4 regions of the Brevibacillus halotolerans genome follow, and region 1 is predicted to be linked to each of the others. Evidence: riboswitches for the same ligand, from Rfam matches in the RefSeq annotation. Region 1 holds a riboswitch; each other region holds the start of a gene.

Region 1 (7,668 bases):
TATTCAGGGAATTTTGAATGATTTCGGAAAATGGATTGCTTCTTCTAAAGATTCAGCGCCTGTGATTGCTCCCTTTATCTTTGGGATGCTAGAGCGCTTATTGCTACCATTTGGATTGCATCATATGCTGACTGTTCCCATTAATTATACCCAGCTTGGCGGTACATACACATTGCTTACTGGTACCAGTGCAGGTCAGGTCGTAGCGGGTCAAGATCCATTGTGGCTGGCTTGGGTTGCTGATTTGAACAACCTACTTTCTCAAGGTGATACGGCTGCTTATCAGCAATTGCTAAATAGTGTAACGCCAGCTCGTTTTAAAGTAGGTCAGATGATTTTGTCAACGGCGTCATTGCTTGGTATCGCGTTAGCTATGTATCGTCATGTGGATATCGAGAAACGGCCAAAATATAAATCCATGTTTTTCTCTGCTGCTTTGGCGGTATTTTTGACAGGGGTAACAGAACCGATTGAATTTATGTTCATGTTCGCCGCACCACTTTTGTATGTGGTTTACTCCATTTTGACTGGACTTAGCTTTGCGATGGCTGATTTTATCCACCTACGCCTACATTCCTTTGGATTTATCGAGCTGTTAACACGAACACCAATGGCGATACGGGCGGGAATGATCCAGGATATCATCAACTTTGCCATAACATGTCTCGTCTTCTTTGGATTGAATTTCACGGTCTTTCATTTTTTGATCAAAAAGTTTAACTTCCCTACTCCAGGGCGCGCTGGAAATTATACAGATGAGGAAGAGCCCTCCACAAAACAAGAGCAATTGAAGAAAACCACTACTAGTGTTGCCGAAACGATTGTTCAGCTATTAGGGGGACAGAATAATATAGAAGATGTGGATGCTTGTATGACTCGTCTGCGAGTAACCGTTAAAAATATAGAAGATGTGGCTAAAGAATCAGAGTGGAAAAAGACAGGCTCGCTCGGACTGATTTTAAAAGATAAGGGAGTTCAGGTTGTGTACGGTCCGAAGGCAGATGTGATTAAATCAAGCGTTCAGGATTACTTAGGAGTCTAATATGAGATTATTAACACTGAATTGTCATTCGTGGCAGGAATCTAATCAGCAAAAAAAGCTAGAGGACTTAGCGGATGCCATAGCAGAGCATGCCTACGATGTTATAGCTTTGCAAGAGGTTAGCCAATCGATTGATGCTGTAGTGATAAAGGATCAGATTAAAGCAGATAACTATGCTTATCTGTTATTACAAGAGCTTCAGAAGCGTGGACTAAACGATTATCGGATGGTCTGGGAGTTTTGCCATATCGGCTATGAGATATACGAAGAAGGGGTAGCTTTGCTAACCAACCTCCCCATTATAAAGCAAGACGCATTTTATGTATCCAAGCATACAGATACGTCATATTGGAAAACCCGCAAGGTTATCAAAGCGACTGTGGAGTATCATCAGAAGTGCATTTCATTCTTTTCCTGTCATTTCGGATGGTGGGAGGATGAAGAGGAACCCTTTCATGCTCAGTTCGAACGTTTCATAAAGAGGACGGATAAAAACGAACTTACCTTCTTAATGGGAGATTTTAATAATCATGCCAAAGCGAGAGGGGAAGGCTATGACATGGTAAAAGGGCAGGGCTGGTACGATACGTTTCTACTCGCAAAGGTTCGAGACGAGGGCAGTACAGTTCAAGGAAAGATAGCCGGATGGGATCGGAATCAGGAAGGCTTGCGGATCGATTATATCTGGGTTAATCAGCCTGTCTCTATCCAGGAATCAAAAGTGATTTTTAACGGAACCAATAAGCCAGTCGTATCTGATCATTTTGGAGTAGACGTCCTGATTTGATGCTAAAAGACCAAGATCCGATTTACTAACAATCGGGTTTTGGTTTTTTTATTTTTATTTTTTTTATCTTTTCCTGAAACGTTTGTGAAAAACACCTCGTCAAAGAGTGTGAATCAAGCAAAATGGAAATTTTGTTAATGAAAATGGAGGTATCCACAATGAATAAAACCTTTAAAATGTTAAGTGCTGCTCTAGTTACCGCTGTGGTGGCTACCAGCTCCATCTCTGCTTATGCCGCTACTCCACAACTAACACAAACAAATCTTATACAGCCAAAACCAGCATCTAAGCATGCGATTTATGTAAATGGTAAAGTAGTCGATCAGAAGCTAGACGTATACGCAAATAAACAAAATGTACTAATGATTCCTTTGCGTACAATTTCTGATCAACTAGGCTATAAGGTTACCTGGAATGCAGAAACGAAGAGTGCTGAGTTGCAAAAAGGAGCGCAATGGACAGCAGTTGCGGTGGGGAAAGATCAATACAGTGTAAATAAAATGTATGTGCAGTTAGGATCAGCTCCCGAGTCAAAAGCAGGAGTAACCTACGTGCCAGTTACCTTCTTTGATAAAGTGCTTCATCAGCAAGTAATTGTTGAGGAGGATGGGACAATAAAAATTGGCGAACAAGCTCAAGGGGTTACGAAAAAAGGCAGTATTACTAACATCTCTATTGACGAAAAGGATGCTTCTCTTAAAGGGGCTATCATGGTGAATGGATTTACAAACGGTGTGCGTTTAAACATCACAGACGAGACAAGCATCGTTAATCAGGATGGTAAAAAGCTGACCATAGCTGATTTGAAGTTGGGTCAAGAAATTGAAGTTGAACACGGTCTGGCTATGACTATGAGTATTCCGCCTATGACCAATGCAGTGAAAATCGTGGTAAATGATAAAATGGCTACTCCTGAGGTTTTAGGAACGGTTGGTGAAGTCGTTGAAGCGAAAACATTAACAGATGGAACCGTGCAGGTAGTGATTAAAGGCGAGAAGCTAAACGACCAATCCTTTGAGATGATTGCGCTAAATCTAGCAAAAGATACTCCGATTATCGACGCAAAGGATAATAGTCCATTAAAAGCAGAGGACTTGCGTAAAGGGACAAAAGTCTATGGATTCTATGGTCCTGTGACAACAAAGAGCCTACCAGCGATTGGGCAGGCGATGAAAATCGTGGTTGAGCAGGAGTCTTTGATTCAGCCTAAATAAAAAGCTACAGCCTAAGTAGATAGCTACAGATGCTCTGGAGATCGTGGCTTGAATACGGACTATAAAAAACGCTTGGACGGATGATCCAAGCGTTTTTTATGTTATGGAAAACCAGGCTAATCGCTTAAGGATAAGCTTTCCCTTTTTTCTGATGTTCGCTTAATTATGTTCCTAGTAAATCGCTTCCCAACCAGCAGGAGTTACAAACAGACGAATCGCAATAATTTTCCGATCCTCCATTAAGGTAAAGTAATGACGATAGGAAGAAGGAACAGAGATTAAATCGCCGGGGGATAGCTCTACATCAAAGTAGCGACCGTCTGTGCCTAAAATCGCAAAAATACCATGACCATCTACGCAAAAGCGGACTTCATCATCCGTGTGATGATGTTCTTTGACGAAGTTCTCTAATTTTTTATCTAACTCTGGTGTTTTGTCACTTAGGACAATGACGTCTGCTGTGGTGTAGTTGCGGCGTTCGCTAATCTCTTGTATCTCTTTTTGGAAGGTATCTAAAATTTGCTGTTTTTCAGCATCAGTTGGCGCGTAATTATTTCGCAAAGCAGGATCTAATTGATCCACACCCCAATATTCATAGATAACATCCTGCGAGTTTAAAAAAGCCTGAACCGCCTCTCTATCCTCAATATATTCATTGGTATCGTGAAAACGTACTTTTGCCATGAAGAAGGACCTCCTAATGTTGTAATCTTATGAATTATTTATTTAATCAGACTGAATTAAATGGCAATACCAGACGCTTTTGCAGATAAATTACCTACTTGCAATAAGCGCAGTTGATATTCAAATAGAAATTCAAAAGCTTCTATATGTCTTTTTGCTTCAAAATCATTACGACCCCAGGCATATATTCCGTGGTTGCGGATTAACACGCCGGGTACATCAGGCTTGATCGCCTCTTTAATGGCCGCTGCTAACGTAGGGATATCTGCATAGTTTTCTACAATCGGGACGGTAAGAAGAGCGTTTTCCTCCCAAATGCCCAGTCCTTTGATTAATTCCTGACCATGAATAGTAAAGCTTTGCTTTTGTGCATACACCTCGGAAATCACATTGTTGGCAATCGTGTGTACATGAAAGCAAGCGCCAGCATCGGGAATGCTTTGGTAGACAACAGCATGCACTAATGTTTCCGCAGAGGGCTTCAAATTGGTAGGCTCTACAGAATTGCAATCGCCGTCAACGATCAAGTAATCTTCTGGCGATAGTTTGGTTTTATCTTTGCCACTGGCGGTCACAGCAAATTGTAAGGGTACATCGCTGATTTTAATAGAGAGGTTTCCGCTTGTACCCGGAAACCAATCTCTTCTAGCAAACGTTAGCTTTACCTCATCTAATTTTTTAAAAGCGGCGGTGCGCTGTTCAAGTGTTGTTGTCATAGCACAATCCCCTCCTGTTTGGCCCTAATGGCTTTAATAATTGAAATCACATCATAAAAAGTAGTAAATGGTTTATGTGATAAATTTTCTTCCTGACATTTTTCCAGTAGGAAGGAACGGGCAATGACAAAATCAGCAATTCGAGACCCTGCCAAGTCAGTGATACTATCCCCAATAACAACACGTGTATAGCCGGTAGCATCATAGCTTCTAATAATGGTAGTTTTACACATTCCGCAATCTGTTTGGCAATGCTCATCGCAGGTATGCGGCCACGTAATTTTTATTCTCTCTTTGCTAAAATCACTGCCATTACAATAAATTGGGCCATCAAGCTGAAACGGAGCAAGAATCGGATGAACAAAAAAATCGATACCTCCGCTTGTAATGAGCAGAGTCACGTTTTCCTGCCGGCAATAATCCACAAACTCTGCAAAACCAGGGCGGATACGGGCATTCTCTACAGCAAATTGAGTGATTTCATGTTCGAGTGAAGAGGGAAGCAGGGAAAACAGCTTTCCTACCCCTTCTCTAATGGATATTTGTTGCGTCAAAATTTGTTCGGTTAACTCTTCCCAGCCTGGGGGATGAAAGTGGCGCATGATTGCCACAATATTGTCTTTTTCTGTAATCGTTCCATCGAAATCGCAAAAAAGCACAAGCTGTTTCGTCATGCAGAACCTCCCCATTTTTCTAGTGCTAGTCGCAGTTCATTAGAGTCGGAAGCTGCTGCTGTAAGACTGATTCCATTCACGGATGCATCAATAGCGGCACGGAATGCTCGACCGCCTGCTGTTGCTCCGAGTGGGTGCCCATGAATGCCGCCGCCTGCGTTAACAACCTGATCTAGGCCAAAGTCGGCGTACAGTTGGGGAACCAATCCGGGATGAATACCCGCTGATGGAACAGGGAAGGCAGGTTGCAAGGTGCCGTATTCCTCAACTAAATGATTAGCTAGCTGAGTAGCCTCGCTCTTATCTAATGCTACATTTCCGTATGGAGAAGGGAATAACACTAAATCAGCCCCGGCTAAACGCAATAGCTTACCGAGCAGGAGCGGAGCGGCAATGCCGTGATCAGGACTAGGATAATAGGCGCCGGCGAGTGCGGGATGCGCCATGATTGGCACTTGAATGTCCGGGTCTTCTGCTAGACGTTGCAGGAGATCGAAGCCAAAAGCAAGTGCATTAAACAAAAGGCAGGAAGCACCTGCATCGACAGCTTGCTTCGCCCGTTCAATAAGCTGTGAGCTAGGCCCTGTAAGGTTAGCGGCATACAAGACAGGCTTACCGGTTTGTTCTGCAATTTCATCTGAAATGACTTTGAAGCGTCTGATACGTTGGATAAATGGAGCTTTATCATCAGCAAAGAAAATTTCATCATCCTTAATCAAATCAAGGCCGCCTTCTGCTTGGGCACGAAATTGCACTTCTAGTTCCTCTAGTGACAAACCTGTGCATGATTTAAAAATACTCATTAATAATGGACGATCATGCACACCGGTTATTTCCCGTATTCCTTCTATGCCGAATTTTGGACCCTGAAAGCCTTGTAAAAAAGAAGGAGGAAGCTGAATGTCTACCAGCTTGATTTTCCCGTCCATTGATAGTTTGCCAAATACCCCTGTAAGAAGAGAAGGGATATCCTGTGTAAAGCATATGGTTGGATAACTAATCGTGATATAACCTCGTGTTTCACCTGATGAGGTGGATTCAAGAGGAGATACATCCGCTACTTCACCTAAATAGGGGCGTAGCTGCTCCTGCTTTGCCAGAGGAAGGTCCGTCCATGAGCCTACTGTCATACCAACTGCAATACCTTCCGCTTTTTTTTGTAAATCCTTTGCTTGAGTTAAATAGGTTACGAGGATTCGATCTGTACTCATGGATGGCCTCCTTGTAGGTAGAGAATTTATCAACTAAAAACGCCCCCTTCAAGAGAAGGAGGCGTCCGATAGACAGATCATCTTCTTCTCTTATCTCTCACATAAATCAGTACAGCACGATTATGTGTAGGATTTAGCACCGTTTCGCATCGTTTATCCCGATGCGAGGGTTGCCGGGCATCATAGGGCCAGTCCCTCCGCCTTCTCTCAATAAGAGCTAGGTAATTGTTGTAATTGTCAAAATTGAAGCTGATTCTTGGAGATCATCTTATCCCTTTTTGTAACATGCGTCAACCCTTTTTATAAATAAAAACTGAGTTGAATAAATTGTTTGACATAACTGGATTACCTGTGTATATTTCTACTAACGATTCATTTATGAGGCTTTAGCTACGCAGGATAGGAACCTGTGTTCACCTACAATTACATATACTTAATGGATACCTTATCCAGAGACGGTGGAGGGACTGGCCCGATGAAACCCAGCAACCGACACATAGCCGCTAACCTGGCATGTGCACGGTGCTAATTCCTGCAGAGACATGTAAAATTCTGGTAGATAAGGGGGAACGTTTTATGAATATGACATGTCAAAACGACCTCTTTTCTTCGGAAAAGAGGTTTTCTTTTTCTTTGGTAAGCAAAGCATGGTGTGAACAGATATGGGCAGAGCATAAGTATTGGGTCATGATGAGGTGTTATCAAAAATATAAGCAAATCTCACAAGCATTTCGGGATCAAGTAAAAACGTCTCGCGAAACAGGCGAACGCGATTGGAGTATATTTGCAGAACAGTTATTACATGAATTTCAGAAGATGCGAAAACTGCCTATTGATTCAGGCAATGCCTGTAATGCCTTGAGTCATGCATTCGGTCATCTGCGCGGAAAACTTACGGAGCAAGAAAGCGGCTCCTGGCATGTCTTATTGCAAAGGAACTGGGAGGAAGCTCATCGTATATTGTTCTTACTTACTATGGAATATGGTGATGATTATTTGTCGCGGTCTCGCCTATTTTCACCGGAGGCTCCTAGCAGTCACACATGGATTCGGTTTCGTGGCAAGGATTTTTTTATTGCAAAGGATTTGGGGCAGTGGAAGATTCTTGAGCCATGGGAAGTTTGGGAGCGAGTCGGCGTGTATCAAGTTAACCTATTAACCAAATATCGCTTATTAGCCAATCTAGGAGGAATCGTTCATCCCCTGGCACATTACGATCAATACATCAACCGAGACTAGAGTGGTAAAAGGAGAGGAAAAGATATGGGGTATCAAGCGTTATCGGTTCAAGAATCCATTTTATACGTACAGAATCAGGGAACGATTTTTACACAAGATGC
Region 2 (7,668 bases), on a different contig from region 1:
ACGATTTTGCCAGCATACATCACTACTACCCGCTGTGCCACTTCTGCAACGACTCCTAAATCATGCGTGATCATAATGATCGAGGTACTGGTTGTTTGTTGTAATTGAAGCAGCAGGTCAAGGATTTGCGCTTGAATGGTCACGTCCAATGCGGTTGTTGGCTCATCAGCGATCAATAGCTGTGGATTACAGGCAATCGCAATCGCAATTACGACCCGCTGGCGCATTCCTCCCGAGAATTCATGCGGATATTGATGATAGCGGTTCTCTGCTTCTGGGATGCCTACTTGCCGCAACAGATCAATCGTTTTTTGCTGTGCCGCCTGTTGGGAGAGCCCTTGGTGTTTTCGTAAGCCCTCCGCAATTTGCTTGCCGATTTTCATCGTGGGATTTAGTGATGTCATTGGGTCTTGAAACACCATTCCTATTTTAGAACCCCTAATCTCCTGCAATTCCTTTTTAGACAAACCTGTCATTTCCTGTCCAGCAAAGCGAATAGAGCCTTCCGTCCTAACACCGCTTCCTGCCTTAACCATCCCCATGATTGCCTGCGCTGTAACTGATTTGCCACAGCCGCTCTCACCGACGATGGCTACCACCTCTCCTTTGTCCACATAAAACGAAATCCCACGAACCGCCTTAACCTCACCGCCATATGTCGTAAACCCAACTTCCAGCTCATCTATCTCTAGCAAATGTCCCATGATTATCCCTCCCTTCTACTTTTTATTTTTAGGATCAAGTGCATCCTGTAAGCCATCTCCGAAAGCATTAAAGGCAAACATCGTTAGTGAAATAGATAAGCCCGGGAAAAACAGTCTCCACCACTGGCCATTTAAAATCACGCCTATACCATCATTAGCCATCGTTCCCCAGCTAGCACTCGGTGCTTGTACCCCTAAACCTAGAAAGCTTAAAAAGGATTCAGCAAAGATCGCCTGAGGTATCGTAAAAGTCAGATTCACGATGATAATTCCTAAGGCATTTGGCAACAGATGCTTCCAAATAATTTTGGCGTGTGAGGTTCCTAGCTTTTCGGCCGCTAGTACAAACTCTTGTTGTTTTAACTGCAAGACCTGACCACGTACCAAACGAGCCATGCCAACCCAGCCTGTAACAGAAAGGGCGATAATGATAGTGGACAGTCCAGGCTCTAGCACCACCATCAATAAAATCACAACCAGTAAATAAGGAATGCCATATAAAACCTCGACAATACGCATCAGGATGCTGTCAATACGATCCCCTACCCTACCGCGTCCTGCCATATAACCCGAGACTCCACCGACAGCTACGCCAATCAATAAGTCGATGGTTGCTGCAATACAGCCGATAAAAAGAGAAATCTGTCCACCTGCCCAGGTTCGCGCCCACATATCTCGTCCTAAATCATCTGTCCCAAACCAATGAGTACTGGAAGGCTTGAGATTTCCAAGCATCAAATCTTGTTTTTCTGGACTGAAGGCTACTAGATGTGGACCGATCAGCGAAAGCATGACCACAAGGATTAATAAACTGAAACCAAGCATCGCCAGCTTGTTTTGTATGATTTTTCGCAGTATTTCTTTGCCATAGCTTAGGCTAGGACGATCTATCTGATGCTTCTCAAAAACTCGTTTATCCACAGGTCGAAAAAGATGATCTTGTTCAGAATGCAGTGAAGATTGCGCCATCTGTTAGTCCCCCTTGCTCGTTAGCTTAATTCTTGGGTCCACCAGTCGGTATGATACATCGATCAAAAACAACGACAAGATCAGGACCGTGCTATAAAAAACCGTTGTTCCCATCACAACTGGATAATCACGATTAAAGATGCCATCTACGAAATACTTGCCAATGCCTGGAATGGCAAAGATTTTTTCAACTACAAACGTGCCCGTAATCAGCGCTGCAAACAACGGACCGATAAAGGTTAACACTGGTATCAAGGCGTTACGAATGCCATGCTTTACCACGATTGCAAATGTAGGTAAGCCTTTTGCCTCTGCCGTCTTCATGTAATTCTGACTAAAAACCTCAAGCATGCTAGCCCGAACAAAGCGGGCGATAATAGCCATAGGACCGACCGCTAATGTAACAGACGGCAGGATTGAATGTTTCCATGATCCCCAGGAGGCAGCCGGCAAAAGCTTCCACTCAACCGCAACTAATTTGATTAGCAGTGGAGCCAGAATGAAGCTTGGGACAGAAATCCCTATGATCGCAATAAACATCGAAACGTAATCCAACCATTTATGATGATAAAGGGCTGCGATAATTCCTAAGGAAATACCAAGAAATAAAGCTAAACATAGCGCTTGTAGACCTAGTGTTGCCGATACAGGAAATCCAGAAGCAATCAATGTATTTACATCACGTGATTTTGATTGTATGGAAGGTCCTAAATCCAACTGGGCCAAATCCTTTAGATATAACAAATATTGTTGTGCCATTGGTTTATCCAGATTATATTTTTCCCGCATATTTTGGACGACATCAGCCGGCAGCATTTGCGAATCAGTAGCAAATGGATCACCCGGTATAAGATGCATAATGACAAAGGTTAGTGTCACAATAATCCATAATGTTATGAGCATGGTACATATTCTTTTTAACAGATACATACGTAAGTTCCCCCACTTTTCTCTAATACCTTATTTTTATATCGGAATACTTGGTTATATGCTTGCAAGGATACATTTTTTCCTCTTTGACCGCCCTTTGTGATTCATTTGTCTGTGAAAAAAAACCTATGCAAAAAAGCCCTTCTCTCTAAGAAGAAGGGCTTCATGTCTATGTATCTGCCATTCTTCTTATCTCTCAGAAATACTTCTGCTGGATTTAGCACCTTTTGAATGAATCAAGGTTGCCGGGTTTCATAGGGCCAGTCCCTCCACCGCTCTTGATAAGAAGTTGTTATAAAATTATCGGATTCAATTTATACATTATCATATCATCGTTACTTGAAATGTCAATAGAACCACCCTTGTTTTTACTTTTGTTTATTTTTGTTAGCAGTCATTTTTTTATAGAAATAGTAGAATACAAAAAAACCTCCAAAACCTGGAGGCTAAGCATCTATTTCGTTTTGTCTTTTTCTTTTTTGGTAAGTAGCTTTTCAAACAAATCTCCTAGGTCGAAACCCAGTTCCTTTTTCAATTGCTCCTGTTTTTGCTGATCTTTTGTTTCCTCTCGCATTTCTAATAACAAAGTCATCTCATCCAAAGCCTTCTGATCCAAAAGATTCTTTTCCTTGGTAGAGGAATCGGCTTCACTTTTAGTACCGGCTGATCTTGACGAATCCATTGAATTCCCGTCTGCTGAAGATTCCTTTTTAACAGTTCCCTCCTGCGAAGCTCCTTGAGAATTGCTGCCCTTTTGCGGCGTTATAGTAAAAAATGCAATTATAGCAAATAGTAACGTGACAGAAGCAATCGAATAAAACATAACTTTCGTCGAAAATCCCAATAACCACGTAAAAATCGGAGGCCCCAACGCTACTCCTATAAACCGGACACCATTATACAAAGACGTAATCATACCACGCTCTGTCTTTGTAACCGCTCCAATGATCATAGAATTGAGGCAGGGCAGAATCATGCCGGTTCCTACGCTACCAAATACAAGAATTCCTATTAAGAAGTACACGTTAGAAACAAAGCTTGCCCCAGCATAAGAAATGGTAAGTAAGAGCATCCCTGCAATAATAAAGTAGCGCATTACCGTTAGTCTCTTTTTAATAATAGCCCCTGTTATAAATGCCATAATGCTCAGAGCCAGCAGGGGAATAGCTAAAAAGGCACCTTTTAGAATACCATCAATCTGATAGGTCTCCTCCAATAAATCCGATAGATAAAAAAGGACACCAAATAGCGTAGACAAGCATATGCTACCAATAAAAAAGGCTGGAATGAGCCATTTTCCATTTTGTTTAAATATCTGGCCAATCGAGCCAAGGTACTCTTTAACTGATTTGGGTTGCTTGTTTTGCTTCTTTTCCTTTACCAATAGCAAAAAAATAGTTAGAACTACTGCACATATGACCGGAAAAGCCAAAAAGACTGCGTACCATGTCCATAAGGCGAACAGAGCCCCTAAAATCGGGCTTAACACTTTACCCAACCCGTTAGAGGTTTCCAATAGTCCAAGCGCTTTACTTTCGGAGGCACCATCAAATAAGTCTCCTACTAAAGCCATAGCTATGGGTGATGTTCCCGCTGCACCTATTCCCTGTAACACCCTTCCACAAATAATTAACCAATAGGGATTGGTTAACCATAGGGACGCTAAGCCTGCAAGCAATCCGCCTGCGCCATATAACGTTAAAGCGATCGTTATGACCACTTTGCGATTAAATCGGTCAGATAGATAGCCAGCCAATGGAATAATGATTCCGGCCGCAATAGAAAAAGCAGTAATTAAAAAACTGGTTTGAAAAGAAGTTAGGTGCAATTCCGATTTCATTGTTGGCAATATGGGAATTAACATTGAATTTCCAAGTACCATAACTAATGGAACACCTGTTAATCCTATGAGGTTTTTCTTGTTATTTTGTGCTTGAGCCATCATACGTCCTCTTTTCTTAAACGATCAACGTAATCATGAAATGTACTTAGGCCTGATATATACTACCATCCCAGCTATAGTGTGCTAGGATGTCGGTATCGATCTCTATACCAAGTCCCACTCCTTTTGGCAGCGTAACCATCCCTTGGTGCGGAGAGAGAGGAATTAGTTTGGCAAAGGGATTTTCCATTATATCCCATTCAACTGGTTCGATTTCATCTCCTGTCATCTTGCTCCATGCAGGCAGACAGGCTTGGGCAAACAATGCATACAGCCTTGTTAAAGCACCATCAAATACATGCGGGGACACACGATAGCCAAAACTACGCACAGTTGATAGCGTATGTCGATACCCATCGATTCCGTCCTCATGCATCGGGTCAGGCTGAGCAATATCAATCGCTCCAAGCTGGCATAGATTGTGAAAATCCCTTACATGCAAGAGATTTTCTCCACCTGCTAATGGAATGGAAAGCTTAGATCGCAATAAAACATAATCATGCAAGCGATCCATCGGCATGGGCTCCTCTAGCCACAACAGATTCCTCCATTCTGAAAAAAGCTGCTGCCATGCTCCCACACTAGCCACATCATAGCTCTGATTTGCATCCAAGGCAAAAGACATTTGAGAATCAAGCTTAGCCATTAAGAGCTTCACGTGAGCTTGGTCCTCTTTTATTGTCCTCCCGCCAATTTTAATTTTGGCCATTCGAAAACCATCAAGTAAAGCCTGTTCTACTTGTTTACAAGATTGCTGCTCCCAGTAAGGTGTATCCCGATACGATTGCAATGAAGCATAGACAGGTATGGTGTCCCGCCACATTCCTCCGTATAAATCGCATATGGGGAGCCCCCCACTTTTACTCAAAATTTCCATTAAGGCCATGCTAACGGCAGTAGCGGCTCGTTGATGCCACTTTTTCACAACAGTGACCAGCTTGTTTCTCTTTGTTGCCTGCTTGCCAATTAAATAGGGAATAATTCGTTTGCGAAAGCCTACCTCCAGCGTGGGTAACCAATCAATACATTCCCCCCACCCTTCCAGTCCCGAGCATGTCACGATTTTAATCATGTAACAGGAACGATACTTTTTGTAGCCATTTGCATCCCCATAAGGCTCACGTAACCGGTGAAGGCAAGGGTATGTCTCGATCCGTTCGATAATCAACTAAATACCTCCATCTTACAGGTTGCTAAGATCATCAATATCCTCATCGGCTTCCTGCTTAGCTAAATCATCTAAATACTGGTCATACGATATGAATAACCCTTTTCCCTCGTTTTGATCCATGTATCGATCATACGTATGGCTCCGCATAAAATGAACACTGTCTGGCCCATGATAGCCATACATATCGGTGTAACCAATCTGCTCCACGGCTTCTACATAACCATCAGCTTCATCTGCCTCAATATACATATGGTTATAATCTGTTTTATCCGTGTCTTGGAAAGAAAAGGGCGTACTGGAGGTTCCCCATGATTCAACAATTTGCCATGCATCTTCGCCATCGAAGGAATTTGCTTCTTTTTCATCCAGCGAAGTTCGTCCAAAGGCTGGTTTCATAAACTGCTCCTCAACGGGACGCTGATTGTTAACAGCTGGAGACGGAGCATGTTCTTTGCATGTTAGTGCTTGCGGCAGGGCGTCTAATCTTTCGGCTGGAATTTCTTTTCCGCAGACAGTACAAATGCCATATGTTCCTGCATCCATACGCTCTAATGCTTGATCTATCTCGCCTAATGTTTCCCGATCCAACTGGTACAAGGCAATATCCTTTTCCCGCTCAAACAATTCAGAAGCAATATCTGCAGGATGATTATCATAAGTGGAAAGCTCGGAGGTAGTTTCACCCATAGTGCTTTTCATACCATAGTGATCGTTCTCCTCTAAACGTTTTGTTATGCTCTCCCTCTCATCCAGGAGTCTCTGCTTAACATGAGCCAGCGTCTGTTTATCCATCTGGACACCATCCTTACTTAAAAGTGTAGAGCTCTCGTTTTGGTAGTATGCCCCACAAAAAAACGTTCTTACTAGGGAATTTTTTTCCCTAATAAGAACGTTCTTTGTAAAACCAATGTAATTCGCTTGGAAACGATGTGACCAAGTAAATTTACTCCGTCACATGTGAAAAGTGTTCGTCAACAATCGTAGCACAACGCTCGCATGTAGTTGGGTGCGATTCCACTGTGCCTACATCTTCTTTTACGACACGGCAGCGTTCGCATTTTCCACCTTCAGCTGCAAGGACAACTACGGAAATGCCTTCAAGCTTAACAGCCTCCGCAGGTGCCTCCGTGCCAGCCTCATGCATTTCAATATCAGCTACAATAAACAGATCTGCTAAATATTCCATATCCATCAGCACTTGATATACTTCCTGTGTGTGTGGATAAAGAACTAATCTAGCATCGACGGAATTACCAAATACTTTGTTGCGGCGCGCTTCTTCCATTGCTTTTAGCACTTCATCGCGCACCTCTAAGAAGGACGTCCATCTTGCCTGCTCTTCTTCGCTGAATAAATGCTGTTCATTTACTTCCGGCATATCGGTAAGCTGTACACTCGCCTCTGTTACACCCGGAATAAATTGCCACACTTCATCTGCTGTATGCGGGATGATCGGTGATAACAATTTCACTAGGTCAAGCAAGATATCATACATAACCGTTTGTGCTGCACGACGCTCTTCGCTATCTGGCGCTTCAACATACAAACGATCCTTAGAGATATCCATATAGAAAGAAGAAAGCTCGATCGTGCAGAAGTTATGCACAGTTTGATATACAGTATGGAATTGATATTCATCGTATGCTTTGCGTGTACGTTTTACCATTTCTGCCGCTTTTGCCAGCATAAAGCGATCTAACTCAGGCAGGCGATCGTACTCTACTCGATCTTTCATTGGATCAAAGCCAGCTAGGTTACCAAGCAGGAAGCGGAACGTATTGCGGATTTTACGATAAACCTCTGCATTCTGAGCAAGAATCGCATCAGAGATACGGTGGTCTGATTGATAGTCCACTGAGGATACCCATAGGCGTAAAATATCAGCACCTAGCTTGTCTGTTACTTCTTTTGGAACAATCGTATTACCAAGTGATTTGGACATCTTGCGTCCT
Region 3 (7,668 bases), on a different contig from region 1:
ATCATTTGCATAGCTTCTCATGACTAAATCTCAATTGATAGATTGATTAACAATAAACACACTTGACATATAGGTTATATTTGCTAAAATAAGTACTGGCCAACAGGTGATAATGATTATCAATATCGTTTTTTGATGCTTTTTGCAATTTTTTATTGTACATAAAGGTGGTTATACTGATGTCAGAAGAAGGAGCGGCTCATTCTTTATCCAGAGCAGTAGATAAAGCACCGCGTTATATGGTTGCAAGTATGATGCTCACGATTGGTGTTTTCCTGCTAGTGCTCGGATTTTTACTGTCTATTTCATATGGTGCCGCAGACGTCGGGTTCCGAGAAGTAGAGGATATGATCTTTTTTTTCAACTCTGATTCACCTGCACATCTACTCATATACGAATTGCGAATGCCAAGAGCATTAAGTGGAATTTTTGTCGGCGCTTGCCTTGCGGTATCTGGATCAATTATGCAGGGAATCACTCGTAATCCATTAGCAACCCCTTCCATTATGGGCCTGTCACAAGGATCAGGTCTGGCGATTGCGATCGCTATGATTCTCTTCCCAGCAATTAATTATTTTGAAATGGTTATTTTTTCTTTTAGTGGAGCTGCGGTTGGGGTCATGGTTGTTTACGCAATCAGTGCGCTGTCACCAGGAGGGATGTCACCAGTTAAGCTTGTTTTGGCTGGTACAGCGGTAAGCACTCTATTTGGTGCTTTATCAACTGGGCTAGCCATTTATTTTAAAATCGCTCAGGATATGAGCTTTTTTGCAGCGGGCGGCTTAACAATGGTGCGATGGGATGCGATTGGCATGATTTTGCCAGTAAGTGTCGTTTGCCTTCTATTGTCGATTATGCTGTCACGCTATGTAACGGTTCTTAGTTTTGGTGAGGACGTAGCTATTGGACTTGGGCAACGAACCATGTTGATTAAGACATGCTGCACGATAATCGTATTGTTCATGACAGGGGCAGCAGTATCTGTTGCAGGGGGAGTTGGGTTTGTAGGATTGATTATTCCCCATATCATGCGTTCGATTGTTGGTGTTGATTATCGGTTGATCATACCTTGTTCGGCAGTATTTGGTGGTGTACTTGTTACCTTTGCAGATATTGCAGCAAGATGGTTCAACTCGCCATATGAAACACCAATTGGTACTGTTACAGCTGTTATTGGTGTACCGTTCTTCCTGTATATGGCTCGTAGGGAAGGAAGGAGTTTATGATGCAATCAATTTTATACAAACGCGCGCCTCTCATCATGGGATTGCTTGTTGCGATGATTGTTACAGTAATCTTAATTAGCTTGAATTCAGGTTCAATTCCTATTTCCCCATTGGAAGTATGGGAGACGTTTTTAAATGGTGGAACGCGTCAGCAAGAAACGGTACTCTTTCAGTTTCGTATGCCACGTTTGGTCATTGCTTTGCTCATTGGCAGTGGACTCGCGGTTTCTGGTGTAATTTTACAGGGCTTATCTCGAAATGCATTGGCAGACCCGGGTATTTTGGGGATTAACGCAGGAGCTGGATTGGCTGTAGTGCTGTTCATGTATTTTGCATTTGAAACAAAGGATATTAAGAATGTTCTGCCTGTTATGATGATTCCGATAGTTGCTTTAATAGGAGCCGGTGTTACCTCATTGCTTATCTTTATGCTTGCGTGGAAGCGAGGGATTACTCCAATTCGCTTAATTCTTGTAGGGATAGCAGTGTCGGCTGGAATCGGTGCGATAAATACTGTTGTGTCATTAAAGCTTGCTTTTGCAAATTTCATGTATGCTACAGTCTGGCTTGCAGGTAGCCTGTGGGGAACCAGTTGGACCTTTGTTATTGCCATACTTCCATGGATTCTCATTCTTGTTCCGTATGCGATATGGAAAGCTCGATATCTGAATGTACTTAATCTAGGCGATGAATTAGCAACTGGTGTTGGAATGAGAGTAGAACGAGAGCGTGGAAAATTAATTTTTGTGAGTGCCGGACTTGCTGGAGCATGCGTTGCGGCTGGTGGAGGTATTGGGTTTATCGGACTGGTTGCACCACATATCGCCCGCAAACTGGTTGGACCGAGGCATCAATTTCTCATCCCTACTGCTACGCTTGTGGGGGCATTACTGCTATTGTTGGCCGATTTAGTAGCACGTAATATACTAACCCGTACGGAAGTTCCAGTTGGTATCGTAATCTCTGTTCTTGGGGCGCCCTATTTCATCTATCTTTTAATGAAAACGAAAACCTAACAAGCTACTAATATAATATTCTTTGGGGTTTTTTGTAGTAACTCGTAAGGCACATCTTGTGCTTATAGATAAAAAAGGAGATCAATCTATGAAACGTTTTATGAATGTAATGATTATTTTTGTACTATTGTTTGTTTTTGCAGGTTGCAGCCAGAAGGAATCGGCTTCAGTAGCAAGTAAGCAGGAAGGAGCATCCCAACAAGCAGGGGACACTGAGTTTAAAACGGTAAAAACCTCCCGCGGAGAAGTGAAAATTCCTGTACATCCAAAACGTGTTGTTGACCTTGCTTATGCGACCGAAGAATTATTAATTATGGGGATCAAGCCTGTGATGTCTACTTCAGGCCCTGATTTGCCGGATTATTTAAAAGGAAAGCTTGACGGAGTAGCGTTAGTTGAAACTAGTTCAGTTAAAGTAGAAGACGTAATGGCCTTACAACCGGATTTGATTCTTACAAGCAACCGCACTGAAAAGCTTTACGATCAGCTTACGCAAATTGCACCAACCGTTCAACTGGAAGGAGACTTTTACACTTGGCGTGAAAGATTCCCGGAAATGGCAAGTATTTTAGGCAAAGAAAAAGAAATGAACGAATGGCTTGCTCAATATGATGCAAAAGCGAAACAAATTGGGGATGAAATTAAAAAGCAATCGAAGGATGCAACCTTTGCTCTATATGTAACAAACGCTTCCCAATATCGTATCTATGGTAAGGCGCTTTTAGGAGATGTTTTATTTACTGATTTAGGCTTGCCTATGGCAGAAGGAGCTCCGAAAGAAAAGCTTGTAGAAATCGTATCGCTTGAAAATCTGTATAAGTTTGATCCAGACTATATTTTCTTAGGATTATACGGGAGCAATCTCGCTGTGGCACAGAAAAAGCTGGATGATATGCAGAAATCAGAGCTTTGGGGTAAGCTAAAAGCGGTTAAAAATGGACATGTTTATATGCTAGATAACCCTACATGGTCTCTTGGAACCTTCCCGCTTGGAAAAGAGAAAGCGATTGAAATGGTTCGTGATCTTGTTTTAAAAAAAAAGAACTAAAGAGTTTATTTCATTCAATGAAGCACGATAAAAATATGTGCTAGAACGTAAAGCTACCTTTACTTTATGGAAGGTAGCTTTTTACGTTTCACCATGAAAGAACTGTTGTGAGAACAACAAGAATGAAGGAAGATAGATAGTGAATCAAAAGATGATAGGTCCTATTAGTTTTGTTTCGGCGAAGATACATAAACGCTTAGATTGATAGCTAAGGATAAAAATGACCAATAGAAAAAGCAGTAGGTTATACCTACCGCTTTTTTCATTCTACGTATTTCGTTTTCCTGACATTTATTATAACGATATTCTGAAATTAGTAGCATAACTCGTGTAAGTTGCTAGTGATGCAAGGTGAATCACCACTAGGATGTCTTGAATATAGCTTCTTCTTTCTCATTCAGTGGTTTTATGATACTAGCTTTTTTGGCATTCGATGAGAAACGTGGAAAGTTAATCACGATTGACACGATACCGCAAACAGCAACTAGCAATGGATAAAAAGCAAATGGCAATAGTTCGATTGGTGAGAGTGCAGCGAATCCTGCTGCCGTTAACATTTGAGCCCCGTAAGGAATGATTCCTTGTACGCTGCACGAAAATAAATCTAGTAAGCTTGCAGATTTTCTTGGATCGATTTCATATTGATCTGAAATATTTTTAGCAAGTGGACCTGCAAAAATAATAGCGATTGTATTGTTAGCTGTACACATATTTGTCAGGCTCACAAGACCAGCAATACCAAATTCTGCGCCTTTTTTTGAGCGAATATTACGCGTCAATACATGTAATAGATATTGAATCCCGCCATTATGTTGAATAATCTCAATCATTCCACCAATGAGCATGGTTAGCAATACAAGCTCCATCATTCCACTAATCCCTAGTGTCACATTTTTGAAGAATGTGGCAAGTGTGTAGCTTCCATCTATCATTCCGATGACACCTGATAAAACAGTTCCTCCCATTAGAACCACAAGTACATTCCAGCCAAGCAAGGCCGCAAGCAGCACTCCTGCATAAGGTAACACTTTGACCCAATTGAAGGTTCCAACTGTAATATTTGTATGACTTCCTAATGTAAGCACGATTAATAGGATGCAAGTTAAAATGGCCGCCGGTAATACAATTAAAAAGTTGGTTTTGAATTTATCTTTCATTTCTGTTCCTTGCGTGCGTACCGCGGCAATTGTCGTATCAGAAATAAATGATAAATTATCTCCGAACATAGCTCCTCCGACAACAGTAGCCATTGTGAATGCAACAGAGATATCAGTCTGTTGGCTGATTCCTACGGCAATTGGAGCTAATGCAGCAATAGTCCCCATGGATGTCCCCATTGCTAGTGAAATAAATGATCCGATTACAAATAAACCAACAACTAGAAGACCATGAGGCAAAACGGAAAGGGCTAGGTTTACGGTAGCCTCAACACTACCCATACCTTGAGCTGTTTGAGAAAACGCACCAGCTAATACAAAGATTAATAACATAATAACGATATTTGGATTACCTGCACCTTTAGCAAATCGTTCTACCTTTGTGGTAAAACTCTCTTTTCGGTTCATGACTAATGCCACCGTACTTGCGATCAAAATAGCAACAATGATAGGTAGCTGATAAAAATCTCCAGTAATAATTCCAGAGCCAATAAATAGTGCTAAAAATATACCAAGAGGCAATAAAGCCAACGCACTTCCTTTTGTCTGATTCATCAATAACACCCTCTCTATTTCTACCTTTTTCTGAGAAAAAATGAAGAAGACCTCTTCTCGTGAGAAGAGGTCTTATATGGGATAAGAATCACTCTTCTCATCTTTCAAGCACATGCTTGCTGGATTTGGCACAGCACTCTAAATACGAGTCCGCTGCCGAGGCATCAAAGGGCCAGTCCCTCCGCCTCTCTTGATAAGAAGGTTTCATATTTTATTCTCGGATGCTTAAGCTTTTTCTACTTTACTCTTTTCTGAGAAAAATGTCAAATATTTTTTAGTGAAACTTAAATTATGCCGAGGATACTACAGCCTAGCTCCATTTTTTATCATCAATAGATTCTTAAGAAAGACTACTCCGCATATAGGAATGCTTGTACTTGTAGGTAAGCCGGTAATCCCCGATTCTAGTTGATAGGTTAGCAATAGGAGTAGCAAATGGAAATATCGCCCATCAAACGGTATAATAAAAAAAGATGTAATGAAAAAGGGAGTGAATTTGAGTGAAGCAGGATATCATAGAGCGTTTTACAAGATATGTACAGATTGATACACAATCCAATGCCCAGAGTCAGACAGTTCCGTCTACACCAGGTCAGCTAGAGCTGGGTAAATTGCTAGTTGAAGAACTAAAGGCGATGGGACTTTCAGAGGTTACGATGGATGTAAATGGATATGTCATGGCGACACTCCCTGCAAATACGGATAAGCAGGTTCCCGTAATCGGCTTTTTATCCCATCTAGATACTGCCACGGATTTTACAGGCAAAAATGTTAATCCGCAGGTTCACGAAAATTTTGACGGTAAAGCCATTACGCTAAATAAGGAACGGGGCATTGTTTTATCACCGGAATTATTTCCAGAGCTACCGTCCTACAAGGGTCACACATTGATTACGACCGATGGGACAACCTTGCTTGGAGCAGATGATAAAGCGGGTATCACTGAAATTATGACCGCCATGGATTATTTGCTAAAGCATCCGGAAATTAAACATGGGAAAATTAGGGTGGCGTTCACTCCTGACGAAGAAATCAGTAGAGGGCCGGCTCATTTTGATGTGGCAGCTTTTGGTGCGAAATTTGCGTACACAATGGACGGAGGGCCACTAGGTGGCTTGGAGTATGAAAGCTTTAACGCCGCAGAACTCAAGCTTACTTTTAGGGGGGTTAGCACGCATCCTGGAACAGCCAAAAATAAAATGCTAAACGCTAGTAAGCTAGCAATGGAATTCCATGCACAACTTCCTGAAGAAGAGGCGCCAGAGTACACAGAGGGCTATGAGGGCTTTTACCATCTTAGCTCAATAAACGGTGATGTCGAACAAAGTAAATCTCAATACATTATTAGAGATTTTGATAAAGATCATTTTCATGCCAAAAAAGAGAAAGTAACAAGCATCGTGAAAAAGATGCAAGAGAAATACGGCGAAGAAAATATCAGCTTTGAACTCAATGATCAATACTACAACATGCGCGATAAAATTGAACCGGTTAAGGAAGTTGTTGACATTGCCTATGAAGCGATGAAAAACCTCAATATCGAGCCGGTAATCAGCCCGATCCGAGGTGGTACGGATGGCTCTCAATTATCATATATGGGTCTGCCAACGCCAAATATTTTTACTGGTGGGGAAAATTATCACGGTAAATTCGAATATGTTTCTGTAGATAATATGGAAAAAGCTGTTCAGGTTATTATCGAGATAGCTCGGTTGTTTGAAGAAAAAGCATGATGAAAGCAAGCTAAAAAGAAATCAAATCCCCTTGAAGTTAAACAATTATGAAGTTCATGCACGCATGGATTCGTTGTTGTTGAGCAAAGGGGATTTTGTTTATGTACTACATAATCTTAGTAATCCCATCAAAATAACGCCGAAAATGACAGTAATGGCAAGGCTTTTCGTCCGCAAAGCTAATAATAGAGTAGGAACTATCGCAATGAGTGTTAGCCAATTCACTCCGATTGAATCACTGCTTTTATCAATGACACTCTCCACGACGAGGGCTGTGAGAATACAAATAGGTATAAAAGAAAGCCATTTAAGTACAGGGGCAGGCAATTGTAAGTTACGGACCACTAAAAATGGCAGAATACGCGGAATTACTGTTACAAATGTACAACCGAATATGAGAAGAAGAATGGATAGATTAAGGCTCATTTATCAGTCACCACCCCAATAGTAGCTACAATAACCGTCGCTAAAATGACTGCAACGTGTGAAGGGACCAGAAAGGATAAAACCAGCATAGCTATGATCATATATACAACAAGACTGAGAGAATGCTTGAGCTTTGAAGGCTCCATAGATTGCAATTGCAGGACAAGTAAGGCTACAAACATTGCTGTTAAAGCAAAATCCAACCCAAATACCATCGGATTCGTAATCCATTTCCCAAGAATAGCTCCTAGCATGCACGATAAGATCCAAATGATATAAGCGGTAAGATTTAGACCATTCATCCAGCGATCGTTTATCTGCTCTCCCTTTGTAATCTTATTGATAGCAACACCGAAGGACTCATCTGTAACCAGTGCCCCGATTCCGATGTTTTTGAATAAAGAATATTTGGTGAAGGAGGGAGCTAGAGTTGCGCTTAATAAAAAGTTGCGTAGGTTTACAATAAAAGTAGTTACAATAATGGCTGAGTAGGGACTATTCGCTGCT
Region 4 (7,668 bases), on a different contig from region 1:
TGAAATAATAAAAGTACACCACTTATTTATGGAGTGGTGTACTTTTATTATTTGAAAAGACCAAAACGAAGTGCAGTAGAGCAGATTTGTGACAACAATGTAAGGCAGATAACCACGTTGTGACCACATTGATTTTTAGGCTAACAATATTCTTGCTCCGTTTAATCCAAACGAGAACGGGTATTATCATTTTTTCTATTCGTCATAAAATATCATTGTCAGAAATCCAACTATTGTTATTACTGCTGAAATGATCCAGTATTAATAAACAACCCTATAAATAGAAGAGCAAATCCTACATACAACCCAGTATCTTTGCAAAGCGTTATGGCTGGATTAGCGTATACTTAGAAATGCAAGTAGCAGGAATTTATTCTGCCAAGGAGGGGAAGAGAGGTAACGTGAAAGAGATCATCGATGCCCAAAAGGTAATTCAAGTGGATTTATTACACACAGAATACTCGATATTCTATCTGTATACGCCGCTGTGTGGAACCTGTCAAATTGCTAGTCAGATGGTGACGATGCTAGAACAGCTCTTTCCTTCAGTAGTGTTTTACCGAGTAAATATTAATACTCATAAAAAGCTGGCACAAGACTGGAAAATTACCAGTGTCCCATGTCTCATTATTTACCAGCGTGATAGAGAAGTGGCACGAAAGTATGCCTTTGAATCCGTACCAGATCTATATTCTTGGCTACAATCACTTTCTATATTTCAATAGGAATCGGGTAAAAGCCCGATAAAATAATTTTCTAACTCTTCAAAATATAAATGATTAATGGTAACATAGTTACGTATATCGTTACTTGTAGAAGGTAAAGGGGGATTCTGTGTGAAAGGTAAATTAAGTAAGGCAAGGTTCGTTTTGGCCGCATTTTCAATCCTAATGTTTTTGATTGCAACTGCCTGTAGTCAGACTGGCACAGCTCCAGCTAGCAATCAAAACGGAGCAAATTCTGGAGCTCAATCTGCAACAAATGAATCTAAAGTCATTAAAGTCGGAATTGTGCAAATAATCGAACATCCAGCTTTAGATGCTGCGAGGGATGGATTTATAGCCAAAATGAAGGCAAATGGTTTTGAAGAAAATAAAACGGTGGTATATGATCTACAATCCGCACAGGGGAATATGGATACGGCGATTCAAATAGCCAAAAAATTTACTGGCGACAAGGTTGATCTCATTCTTGCTATTGGCACCCCTGCTGTACAAGCAGTAGCACAAACTACCACAGATATCCCTATTCTGTTTACCGCAGTGACCGATCCAGTAAGTGCTGGATTAGTTCAATCAATGGATAAACCAGGTGGCAATGTATCTGGCACCACAGACATGAATCCCGTAGAAGAGCAATTATCATTGATTAAAAAAGTAAAAGCCGATGCAAAAAATGTAGGTGTAATCTATAACTCTGGGGAAGTCAATTCAAAAGTGCAGGTAGATAAAGCGAAAGAGGCAGCTCAAAAGTTAGGGCTAACGATCATAGAAGCTGCTATCACAAATCCAACTGAGGTAAAGCAAGCTGCAGAGTCTATGGTAGGTAAGGTGGATTCCTTTTATGTGCCAACAGATAATATGGTAGTAGCCTCTATCTCAGCAGTTGTGAGTGTTGCGGAAGCACAAAAAATTCCTGTGGTCGCTGGAGAAGAGAATTCCGTAAAGAGTGGGGCAATTACTACTTTTGGTATTGATTATAGCCTGCTCGGTGCGCAAACAGGAGATATGGCTACTAAAATTCTTAAGGGAGAGGGTAAGGTGGGCGATATGCCAGTGGAATCCCAAAAGGAAATGAAGCTGGTCATTAATAAAAAGGCAGCCGAAAAAATGGGCATATCATTACCGCAGGATCTCATAGACAAAGCTGTACAAACCTTTGATCAATAAGCAATTGACAGAGGGAGTTAAAGAGGGGGAAACAATGAACATTGCAATCGTTGGAGCAATTGAACAAGGACTACTCTTCGCAGTCATGGTACTGGGCGTTTTTTTAACCTTTAGAATTCTGAATTTTCCTGATTTAACGGTGGATGGTAGTTTTGCCATGGGAGGAGCTATTGCAGCTACCCTTATTGTAGACGGAATGAATCCATTTTTAGCAACCGCACTTGCCATGGCAGGTGGCGCGATTGCTGGTGTATTTACTGGGGTTCTGACGACAAAGGGAAAAATAAATGGCCTTCTGGCAGGTATTTTAACCATGATTGCATTATATTCAATCAATCTACGGATCATGGGGAAAAAATCAAATATACCACTGTTGCGAGAGGAAACACTCTATACGAAAGCCCAGGCAGTCTCCATATTTGACTTTCAAATCTATGGTGTCTCAGTAGCGAGTTCTATTGTATTTCTCATCATGGTGTTGATTGTAAAGCTAATGTTGGACTGGTTTTTGCATACAGACCTGGGACTAGATATTCGAGCGACAGGCGATAATGATCGGATGATCCGCAGCTTCGGGGCTAATACAGATACGACTACGATTATAGGTCTGGCGTTATCAAATGCGCTGGTAGCTGCTTCTGGAGCTTTAGTAGCGCAATATCAGGGCTTTGCTGATGTAGGGATGGGAATTGGAATGATCGTCATCGGACTTGCTTCCGTCATTATCGGGGAGGTGCTGTTTGGGACAAAAAGTATAATGCGACTTACGCTCGCAGTCATTCTTGGTTCCATCGTGTATCGACTGGTGATTGCGTTTGCTCTGCGGCAGGGTTTCCTTGCGTCCGATATGAAGCTGATCACGGCAATCATTGTAATCATTGCCCTAATTTTACCGAACATCATGAAGGGTGTTTGGAAAATAGGCAGAACGGTGAAAGGAGGGTAATGATCGTGTTAGAAATAACCAATGTAACCAAGGTGTTTAATCAAAATACCGTAAATGAAAAGATTGCCCTTAGCAACATACATCTAAAACTTGAACATGGGGATTTTGTGACAGTGATTGGTAGCAATGGTGCAGGAAAGTCTACTTTGATGAATACGATATCTGGTGGCATTCTACCTGATACAGGAAGTATTTTTATTGATCAGCAGAATGTAACGAAACAGGGGGAGCATAAGCGAGCCGCTTTGATTGGACGAGTATTTCAAGACCCAATGGCAGGTACAGCTCCACAGATGACAATTGAGGAGAACTTGGCTATCGCTTATTCTCGTGGCCGTCACCGTACGCTTTCACTGGGTGTAACCAATAAAAAAAGAACGTTTTTTCAAGAGAAGCTGAAAATATTAGACCAAGGATTAGAAAATCGTTTGAAAACCAAGGTTGGCTTTCTATCTGGTGGACAACGTCAGGCGTTGAGCTTGCTGATGGCTACGTTTATCAATCCTAAATTATTACTGCTGGACGAACACACAGCTGCTTTGGACCCAAAACGGGCTCAGTTAATTGTTGATTTGACCAAAAAAATAGTGGAAGAAAACAAATTGACTACGCTTATGGTTACTCATAACATGGAACAGGCCCTGCATATGGGAAATCGATTATTCATGATGCATGAAGGGAGGATTATTTTGGACCTTCCCCAAGAGACGAAAGCACAAATGACAACAAAGGACTTACTACAGGCGTTTGAGGAGGCAAGAGGCGGAGAAGCTTTCTCAGAAGATCGATACATTTTAGCATAAGCCGCCTTCCATATTTTTAAATATTCATAATATTCAACTGAGAAAAAAGCGAAAGAGGGACAAGACATGAAAGTAAATAAAAAATCACTTGCAATCGTATCTTCAATTTTATTGGCTGGAGCAGCTTTGTCAGGGTGTGCTGGCGGGAATAATGCGACATCAGGCACTTCACAGCAGAAGGGGAGTGAGGGAGGAAGTGGCGCAGCAGGTGGAGACAAGATTGTGATTGCGTTAGTTGGTCCGCTCTCAGGTTCAGCTTCAGATTATGGTGACTCCGCCAAAGCAGGTGCCGAATATGCACTAAAATTAAAGCAGAAGGAACTACAAGACTTAGGCCTTAACGTTGAATTAAAACCTTTAGATGACCAAGCAGAACCTAAACAAGGTGTTGTTAACGCCCAAATGGCGATTAACGACAACGACGTAGTAGCGGTTGTAGGTCACGTGACTACGGGTTCATCCTTGTCTGCTGTAACAGCTTATGAAAAAGCTGGTTTGGTCATGGTATCGCCTTCTACAACAGGGCCGGAATTTACTGAGGGAGGTAAAAAAGTAGCACATCGTATTTGTGCACGCGACGACGAACAAGGAAGAAAAGCGGCTATTTATGCAAAAAATACCTTGAATGTAAAAAATGCAATGGTCATTCATGATAAACAAGCGTACGGCCAAGGCTTAGCCAATGAAGTAAAGAAGCAATTTGAGAAGGATGGTGTTAGCGTTCTAGGTTTTGAAGGCTTGACTGCTGGTGAGAAGGACTATAGTGCAGTGGTGAACCAAGTGTTAGCGAAGAAGCCAGAAATGGTCTATTTTGGCGGTTATTATGCAGAGGCAGGAATTTTAATTAAGCAGTTGCGGGAAAAAGGATTTACCGGTGTGTTTATGGGTGCTGATGGTCTTGATTCTGCTGAAATGTTTACAATTGCGGGACCTGCAGCAGAGGGTGTCGTGTTTACCTCCACTGTTGGTGACGTAAGAGCAACAGAAGAAGGGAAGAAATGGATACAGGAATTTGAAGGCTCAACAGGCAAAAAGCTGGGGATATTTACCTCGTTTGGCTACGATGCCATGGCTGTAGCTATCAATGGCATTGAGGAGGCGGCTAAAGCGAATGGAAACAAAAAGCCAACTCGTGCTCAAGTATTCGAAGCCATTCACAAAACACAAGATTTTAAAGGACAGTTTGTACATGTTTCTTTCGATGATAAAGGTGACAATAAGAATGCGCAGGTGTTTATTTATACCTATGCAGGCGGTTCAAAGAAATTTGAAGGTGAAGCAAAATAATCTATTGACATGGATAAGGACCCAGGTGTAATATCTGTTGTAAGAAAAAACGTTACAAAATTTAAAATACTCTCTTATCAAGAGTTGGCTGAGGGACTGGCCCGATGACGCCCGGCAACCTAATGTCTGTTTAACAAGACATCAAGGTGCTACCTCCTGCAGGGAAACCTGAGAGATAAGAGGCGTAGTGGGTTTCCATATACACAAGCCTCTTTTCTTAGGAAAAGGGGCTTTTTTATATCGAGTAGTACTCAGCTATGACTGAACCAATGAGTATTGTACATTTTTTCACAAAAAGAGATAAATGAAAAAGGGGAGAAACATGATGAAAGGTCTAATTAACAAAGGTTCCGTCTATTTATTCGCAATATTCTTTCTAATAGGAAGTGTGCTAAGCGGTTGTGGTGTAACCTCTACATCAAAAGCCGATAACGTGTCAGCATCAAGTAGTGAAACTGCTGGGGATCAACCTACGACAGATAAGAAAAAACGAATTGCGCTGGTGGTGCAATTTAATATTGGTTCGTTTTCATCTCAATATATTGCAGGCGTGAAGGAAGAGGTAGAGAAGCTGGGGGGAGAACTGACAGTTTTAAGCGGGGATAATGACCTTGCTAAAATGGCTTCACATGTGGACGCGGCTGTTACCCAACAATTTGATGGCATTTTGCTGGATCATGGACGTGCAGATAGCTTAGCACCAGGTGTTCAAAAGGCCTTGGCTCAAAAGACTCCAATTGTAGCTTTTGATACAGGATTAGATATTCCGGGAGTAACAGTAGTAGAGCAAGATGATATCAAATTGGCTGAACAAACACTAAACAAAATGGCACAAGACACAGGTGGCAAAGGAAATATTGTGAAGATATGGGTAGCTGGTTTTACTCCAATGGAACGTCGTCAAATCGCTTATAAGGCATTTATGGACAAAAATTCAGGCTTTAACGAAATTGCTGCATTCGGATCAGCTTCTGCTAACACGGCTCTTGATACGCAAGCGCAAATGGAAGCGATTCTGAAGCAGTATCCAAACAAAGGAGATATCACAGCAGTTTGGACTGCTTGGGATGAATTTGCTAAAGGTGCGACACGCGCGATACAGCAGGCTGGACGCAATGAAATTAAGGTATACGGCATAGATATGAGCGATGAGGATTTGCAAATGCTACAAGACCAAAATTCACCATGGATTGCCACGGCAGCCGTAGACCCTTCTGATATTGGACGGGTACAGGCACGATACTTATTTAAGAAGCTGAAGGGAGAGCAGGTACCAGATAAGGTAAGCTTAAATCCTGTGCTAATCACACGTGAACAATTGCCTAAGGAGCCTGTGAAAATGGCAGATTTGAACAAGTACGTGAAGGAATGGGGCACCAGCACACAGGGTCAATAGGAAAGGCAGCGGTGAATGGGGTTTGGCATAGAGGTTGCCAGACCCCTTGTAAAATCCGCCCATAAAAGGGGAGAGGCACGTTGACAGCATTAGAGATGAAGGGGATCAAAAAAGCATTTCGCTCTGTCCCAGCTTTACGCGGCGTGGATTTTACTGTGAGACCTGGTGAAGTTCATGCTTTGCTTGGGGCAAATGGGGCGGGCAAGAGTACATTGATGAAAATCATGACAGGTGCTTATGCATTAGATGCTGGCCAAATTTTCATAGATGGAAAAGAAGTTAATCTGACCGAGCCGAAGGACGCTAAGGCACATGGTATCCAATGTGTATATCAGGAAGTGGATACAGCACTTATTGGATACGGAAGCGTAGCAGAGAATATTCTGCTGGAGGGCTTTGTAGAGAGGGGACGCTCTCCTTTTATTAACTGGCGAAGCTTGGAGGAAACAGCAGCCCAAGCACTCAAGCGGCTAGGACTCGATATACCTGTGCAAAAAAAGGTCGAGGAACTAACTTTATCCGAAAAGCAGTTGGTGCTTTTAGCTAAGGCGATTGCTCAAAAGGCTAAGATTATTATTTTAGATGAACCAACTGCTCCTTTAAGTCAAGCAGAAACGGTGCAGTTGTTCCAGATCATCAAACAATTGCGTGAACAGGGGATTGGAATCGTATTTATCTCTCATAGAATGCCAGAGGTCTTTGAGATTAGTGATCGAATTACGGTTTTACGAGACGGCGGGCTAGTCTTGTGCAAGCAGGCAAAAGAGACCAATCCGCATGAGGTTATTACCAGTATGCTAGGAAAGGCATTGTCTCAGGAATATCCCAAAGAGCAGGTCAAAATAGGAGAGCGGTTGCTTACGTGTAAAAATGTAGTGGCTGGATCACAAGTACGCAACCTTTCCTTTACGGTTCATGAAGGTGAAATTGTAGGGATTGCGGGTCTTGTGGGGGCAGGAAAGTCGGAATTAGCTCGGGTTCTATTTGGAGCTGACCCACTGACCTCAGGAGAAGTGTACAAAAGAGGGAAAAAGCTGAAATGTACATCGCCAAAAGTAGCTGTTGATGAGGGGATTGCCTTGATTCCCGAGGAGCGTAGGCGAGAAGGCATCATGACAGAAGAATCCGTAGCTGTTAATTTAACAATGACTACCCTTCATAACTATAGTCGATTCGGTTTCTTGCGCTCGCTGTTAGTAAATGAAGCTGTAAAAGGGCTGATTCAAGCATTACAGATCAAAGTAGCTAACCCGCAGTTGCCTATTGGCTCATTAAGTGGAGGAAATCAACAAAAAGTAGTGATTGGGAAATGGCTGGCGACGGAAGCCGATATCTTTATTCTCGATG

Evidence for each region. A riboswitch is a leader RNA that binds a small molecule or an ion and turns the genes downstream of it on or off. The one in region 1 is predicted to bind S-adenosylmethionine.
Region 2: another riboswitch for S-adenosylmethionine. It lies ahead of O0550_RS03395 (ABC transporter permease); the one in region 1 lies ahead of O0550_RS13855 (2,3-diketo-5-methylthiopentyl-1-phosphate enolase).
Region 3: another riboswitch for S-adenosylmethionine. It lies ahead of O0550_RS17900 (Na+/H+ antiporter NhaC family protein); the one in region 1 lies ahead of O0550_RS13855 (2,3-diketo-5-methylthiopentyl-1-phosphate enolase).
Region 4: another riboswitch for S-adenosylmethionine. It lies ahead of O0550_RS05885 (sugar ABC transporter substrate-binding protein); the one in region 1 lies ahead of O0550_RS13855 (2,3-diketo-5-methylthiopentyl-1-phosphate enolase).

Annotation. Positions count from the first base shown of each region.
Region 1 is NZ_JAPTNK010000010.1:53,078-60,745, reverse strand. Features, by position in the region: gene O0550_RS13885 (PTS transporter subunit IIBC) at 1-1,042, shown strand, start outside; gene O0550_RS13880 (endonuclease/exonuclease/phosphatase family protein) at 1,044-1,829, shown strand; gene O0550_RS13875 (copper amine oxidase N-terminal domain-containing protein) at 1,988-3,043, shown strand; gene O0550_RS13870 (cupin domain-containing protein) at 3,215-3,727, opposite strand; gene O0550_RS13865 (methylthioribulose 1-phosphate dehydratase) at 3,784-4,443, opposite strand; gene O0550_RS13860 (2-hydroxy-3-keto-5-methylthiopentenyl-1-phosphate phosphatase) at 4,440-5,117, opposite strand; gene O0550_RS13855 (2,3-diketo-5-methylthiopentyl-1-phosphate enolase) at 5,114-6,328, opposite strand; SAM riboswitch class I at 6,416-6,545, opposite strand; SAM riboswitch class I at 6,771-6,894, shown strand; gene O0550_RS13850 (DUF1722 domain-containing protein) at 6,905-7,567, shown strand; gene mtnK (S-methyl-5-thioribose kinase) at 7,592-7,668, shown strand, end outside.
Region 2 is NZ_JAPTNK010000002.1:106,531-114,198, reverse strand. Features, by position in the region: gene O0550_RS03405 (ABC transporter ATP-binding protein) at 1-704, opposite strand, end outside; gene O0550_RS03400 (ABC transporter permease) at 720-1,673, opposite strand; gene O0550_RS03395 (ABC transporter permease) at 1,677-2,603, opposite strand; SAM riboswitch class I at 2,790-2,891, opposite strand; gene O0550_RS03390 (MFS transporter) at 3,058-4,548, opposite strand; gene O0550_RS03385 (mandelate racemase/muconate lactonizing enzyme family protein) at 4,592-5,713, opposite strand; gene O0550_RS03380 (TraR/DksA C4-type zinc finger protein) at 5,729-6,508, opposite strand; gene ileS (isoleucine--tRNA ligase) at 6,660-7,668, opposite strand, start outside.
Region 3 is NZ_JAPTNK010000015.1:105,422-113,089, reverse strand. Features, by position in the region: gene O0550_RS17915 (FecCD family ABC transporter permease) at 180-1,226, shown strand; gene O0550_RS17910 (FecCD family ABC transporter permease) at 1,223-2,242, shown strand; gene O0550_RS17905 (ABC transporter substrate-binding protein) at 2,331-3,290, shown strand; gene O0550_RS17900 (Na+/H+ antiporter NhaC family protein) at 3,653-5,002, opposite strand; SAM riboswitch class I at 5,097-5,202, opposite strand; gene pepT (peptidase T) at 5,503-6,735, shown strand; gene O0550_RS17890 (AzlD domain-containing protein) at 6,835-7,161, opposite strand; gene O0550_RS17885 (AzlC family ABC transporter permease) at 7,158-7,668, opposite strand, start outside.
Region 4 is NZ_JAPTNK010000003.1:209,213-216,880, reverse strand. Features, by position in the region: gene O0550_RS05910 (thioredoxin family protein) at 402-725, shown strand; gene O0550_RS05905 (ABC transporter substrate-binding protein) at 891-1,889, shown strand; gene O0550_RS05900 (ABC transporter permease) at 1,924-2,835, shown strand; gene O0550_RS05895 (ABC transporter ATP-binding protein) at 2,841-3,638, shown strand; gene O0550_RS05890 (branched-chain amino acid ABC transporter substrate-binding protein) at 3,705-4,925, shown strand; SAM riboswitch class I at 4,997-5,107, shown strand; gene O0550_RS05885 (sugar ABC transporter substrate-binding protein) at 5,248-6,321, shown strand; gene O0550_RS05880 (sugar ABC transporter ATP-binding protein) at 6,402-7,668, shown strand, end outside.